Regions from separate parts of the Kineococcus rugosus genome, predicted to be linked through region 2. Evidence: riboswitches for the same ligand, from Rfam matches in the RefSeq annotation. Region 2 holds a riboswitch; the other holds the start of a gene.
What was found. A riboswitch is a leader RNA that binds a small molecule or an ion and turns the genes downstream of it on or off. The one in region 2 is predicted to bind S-adenosylmethionine.
Positions count from the first base shown of each region.

Region 1: linked by a shared signal. The riboswitch ahead of ACRYM6_RS02630 (ABC transporter substrate-binding protein) and the one ahead of ACRYM6_RS16820 (ABC transporter substrate-binding protein) in region 2 are both predicted to bind S-adenosylmethionine.

Region 1 is NZ_JBJLSJ010000003.1:119,555-121,749, reverse strand. It holds gene ACRYM6_RS02630 (ABC transporter substrate-binding protein) at 1-1,170, opposite strand, end outside; SAM riboswitch class I at 1,393-1,483, opposite strand.
Region 2 is NZ_JBJLSJ010000030.1:32,669-34,863, forward strand. It holds gene ACRYM6_RS16820 (ABC transporter substrate-binding protein) at 1-1,325, opposite strand, end outside; SAM riboswitch class I at 1,520-1,612, opposite strand; gene metE (5-methyltetrahydropteroyltriglutamate--homocysteine S-methyltransferase) at 1,761-2,195, opposite strand, start outside.

The DNA of each region.
Region 1 (2,195 bases), on a different contig from region 2:
GGAGTCCAGCACCGTCTTGCGGGCCGGGTCGATGCCCGAGCCGGCCGTGGAGGCGAGCAGGAAGTTGTTCTCCTCGTTCGTCGCCCACTTCACGAAGGCGGCGGCGACGTCCTGCTGCTTGCCCGCCGAGGAGACACCCAGGCCGAAACCGGCGTCCAGCGCCGTGCGCGGCGTCGTGTTCTCCCCCCCGACCGGCAGCGTCACGACGCCCCACTTGTCGACGATCTTGGAGCTGGCCGGGTCCTGGGCCTTCAGGCCGAGGTCGGTCCAGGTGTCGAGCATGGCGCCCTGACCGGCCAGGAAGGCGGAGTTGGCCTGGTCGAAGCCGGTCTGCAGCGGGGTCGGCAGCGCGTGCGGGGAGACGTCGATGAGGTGCTGCAGGGCCGCCAGCCCCTCCTCGCCGGCGAACGCGGGCTTCCCGTCGCCGTCCACCAGCGTCCCGCCGTAGCCGGCGAGGCGGTTGATGAAGGAGCAGCCCAGGATCATCGGCACCTGCTGGGCCTCGACGATCGCCCCGTAGACGCTGCCGCCGGAGTCCTGCGTGATCTTCGCCGCGGCCGCGTCGTACTCGTCCCACGTCGTGGGCGGCTGCACGCCGTACCGGTCGAAGACCTCGGCGTTGTAGTAGAGGACGTGCGTGTCGCCGTCGAAGGGCAGGCCGTAGCGCTTGCCGTCGAGCAGCGTGTACGGGTCGTAGATCGACGGCAGGAAGTCGTCGGTGGCGATGTCGGTGTTCGCGCCGATCCAGTCGGTCAGGTCCACCAGCGCGTCGGCCGCGACCAGCTCGCCGAGGCCGAAGTAGAAGTAGTCGAAGACGTCGAACTCGCCGTCGCCGCCCTGGACGTCCAGGATCTGCTTGCTCGTCAGCTGGTCGTAGGGGATCGCGGTGACCTGCAGCTCGCCGCCGAACTCCTCGGCGAACTTCTTGCCCAGCAGGTCGGTGAAGGCCAGCACGTGCGGCTGGTTGACCATCAGCTTGAGCGTCTTGCCCCGCAGGTCGACCGCCTCCCCGGCGGCCAGGCCCGCTCCGGCGGAACCCTCCCCGCAGGCGGCGAGGGAACCGGTGGCGGCCAGGGCGCTGACGCCGAGGGCGCCGGACAGGACGCGGCGGCGCGAGGCGAGCAGGCGCTGGGTGCTCGTGGGCGGGGGGGTGCGGCGGGGCGCGGACATGGGTGTGCTCCGGGGGTAGGCGGACGTGCGACGTCCGTCGGGGGGTGCGCGCAGGAGGCGGCGCGCTCGCTCGAGGACTCGGGGGAGGTGGCGCGGGCCGGTCAGGCCGCGCGCGACGTCCCCGGGCGCATCGACCCGCCGCGGTGACAGGCCATCGAGGCCGTGCGCGCGAGGTCGACGTGGTAGCGCCGGGTGAGCTGGGTACAGCTGTCCACTGCGAGTCCTCCATCGCCCCTGGCGGGAGCACCTGCCGCTCGCGCGGTGGTTGCTGTGGCGTCAACGAGCCAGGTCTCTCGGCCACTCTGGATGGTGTTGATCCGAATGTAGCGGACGAGGGGTGCCGCTGGCGATGGAACGCCCGCGGCGAGTGCGCAGGGTCACCTCGGTGGGGCTGTGCGACACTGGGCGAGGCCGAGCGTTCCCCGACACCGGGCGCACGGTCCGCCGTCGAGACCGCCGCCCAGCGCGCGGGTCCCGGGCAGCGCCGCGGTCTGGTGGAAGGACCTCGCAGGCGCCCCGGCCCGTTCACCGGACGACGACGACGGTGGCTCCGGGGGGAGCACGCGTCGCGCGACCTCTCCGGTGCACCGAGGACTTCCGTCGGGCGTGGGACGACCCGCCCGGCGATTCCGACCAGGACGCCCGAGCGTCCGCGGGGTTCACCGGTGGAGCGGACGCTGCGGGCGATGCGGAGCACCCCGTGACGACGACACCCGAAGAGACCCCCGAGAACGACGGCACGACGACCGGCGCGACGACGCGGCCGCGCCGCCGCCGCGCCGCCAGCCGCCCCGCCGGCCCGCCCACCCGCGTCGAGCCGGTCGCCGAGCCCGCGCCCGTCGCGGCGCCCACCGAGCCCGAGCCCGCCGTCGAGCCGGTCGCCGTGGAGCCCGAGCCGGTCGCCGAGCCGGTCGCCGAGCCGGTCGCCGAGCCGGTCGCCGAGCCGGTCGCCGAGCCGGTCGCGGTGGAGCCCGAGCCGGTCGTCGCGCCGCGGCGCCGGACCCGCCGCGCGACCCGCACGGTGA
Region 2 (2,195 bases):
AGCACGTCCGGGTCGGAGCGGGTGAGGTTGTAGAACAGGACGTCGTAGTCGCCGGATTCCTGCAGGGCGTTGGTGTCGGCCGTCGTGCCCTGCTCCAGCTGCAGGTCGATGCCGACCTCGCGCACCTGCTGCTGCACGAGTTCCAGGACCGCGGAGGTGGGCTGCCAGAACGTGACCGTGAAGGTGAGTTCCTGCCCGTCCCTGGTGCGGACGCCGTCCGGGCCCTCCACCCAGCCGGCCTCCTCGAGCAGCGCCTCCGCGCCGTCGACGTCGCGGGCCAGGACGCCGGAGTCGTCGGGGGCGGACGGGGTGGAGGCCGAGACGGCGGCGCTGACGGCCTCGTCGCCGGGGTTGAGGAGGGTGGCGAGCTGGGCGCGGTCGATCGCCTTCGACAGCGCCCGGCGCACCCGCTCGTCGGCGAACAGCGGCCGCGACTCGTTGGGGAAGAAGTTGTACGGGATGCCGGGGTTCGCGCGCCGCTGCGTCCAGAACCCGCCGCCGTCGAACTGCGGCAGGTCCTGGGAGGCGATGCCGGTGGTCGCGTCGATCTGCCCGGACTGCAGCGACCCGGTGCGGACGCCGGCCTCGGGGACCACCCGGTAGGTGATGGAGTCCAGGTACGCCTCCCCGGGGTGCTTCGCCCCGGACGGGGCCCAGTCGTACCCGGTGCGCTTGTCCAGGACCGTCTCGGAGTCCCTGGCGTAGCTGCCCACCACGAACGGGCCGGACCCGACGAGGGTGGTCCCGTCGCAGCGGGTCGCCGGGTCGGCGGTGGTCGTGGCGACGGACAGCAGGCCCAGGGACATCGTGGAGGTGGCCTGCAGGAACTGGGCGCTCGGCTGGGAGAACGTGACCACCGCCGTCCGCGCGTCGGGCGTCTGCGTCCCGGTGTACCCCTGCAGGTACGTCGACCCCAGCGACGCCTTGGCTCCCAGCGCGACGATGCCGTCGAGGTTGGCCTTGACGGCCGCGGCGTCGACGGGGGTCCCGTCGGAGAACGTCGCTCCCTCGCGCAGGTGGAACGTGAACGTCGTGGCGTCGGGGCTGACCTCCCAGGACTCCGCGAGCCAGGGCGCGATGTTCCCGTCGAGGTCCTGGACGGTGAGGGAGTCGACGAGCTGGCGGCCGATGTTCAGGGCGTCGTTGTTGCCGACCTGCTGCGGGTCGATGCACCCGGAGTCCACGGAGATGGCGAAGGTCAGGTTCCCGCCGCTGACGGGTGTGGTGGCGGCCGGGTCCTCCGCGCTGCTCCGTCCCCCGCTGCACGCGGTGAGGAGGAGGGCGGCGGTCAGGGGGACGGCGAGCAGGGGCGTGCGGGTGCGCAAGGGGGCTCCAGGGGAACGACGGGGGGACGACGGGGGGGGGGACGCAGCCACCGGCGGGGTGGGTGCGCGGCGGCGCCGGGAACGTCCCCGGTGCGCCGGTGGAGGCGGTTCAGCGACAGCCGGTGGAACCCGTCAGGCAGAAGTCGACGATGCGACGCAGCACGGCGACGTGGGACGTGCGGTCCACGGGAACTCCTCCATCGTTCCTGGCGGAAGCACCCGCGCCCGTTTCCGGGGGGTTGCTGCGGCGTCGTCGAGCCAGGTCTCTCAGCCGCTCTGGATGGTGTGCCGTTCCACCATAGGGGTCGGGGTGCCGATCCTCAACCCCTGCCCCCCCAACGGTTCCGGGGACGACGAGAACCCCTCCGCGCGTGGCCGCGGAGGGGTTCTCGGTGGACTCGGCCGGCCGGGGTCGTCGGCCCCGGGTCCGGTGGGTCAGCCGGCGGCGACGGGTTCGGCCGCCGACGGGAGCTCGGCGCGCACCGTGCGGGCCGCCTCCACCAGGTGCCGCAGCGACTCCGTGGTCTCGGCGTACCCGCGGGTCTTCAGCCCGCAGTCGGGGTTGACCCACACCTGCCGCGCCGGGACGGACGCGACGGCGGCGCGCAGCAGGCCGACGACCTCCTCCGCGGACGGCACGCGCGGGGAGTGGATGTCGTACACGCCCGGCCCGATGCCGCGGGCGAACCCGGCGGCGGCGATGTCGGTGAGGACCTCCATGCGCGAGCGCGCGGCCTCGATGCTGGTGACGTCGGCGTCGAGGCCGTCGATCGCCTCGATGACCTCCCCGAACTCCGAGTAGCACAGGTGGGTGTGGATCTGGGTGGCGTCGGCCGCACCGGCGGTGGCGAGGCGGAACGAGGCGACCGA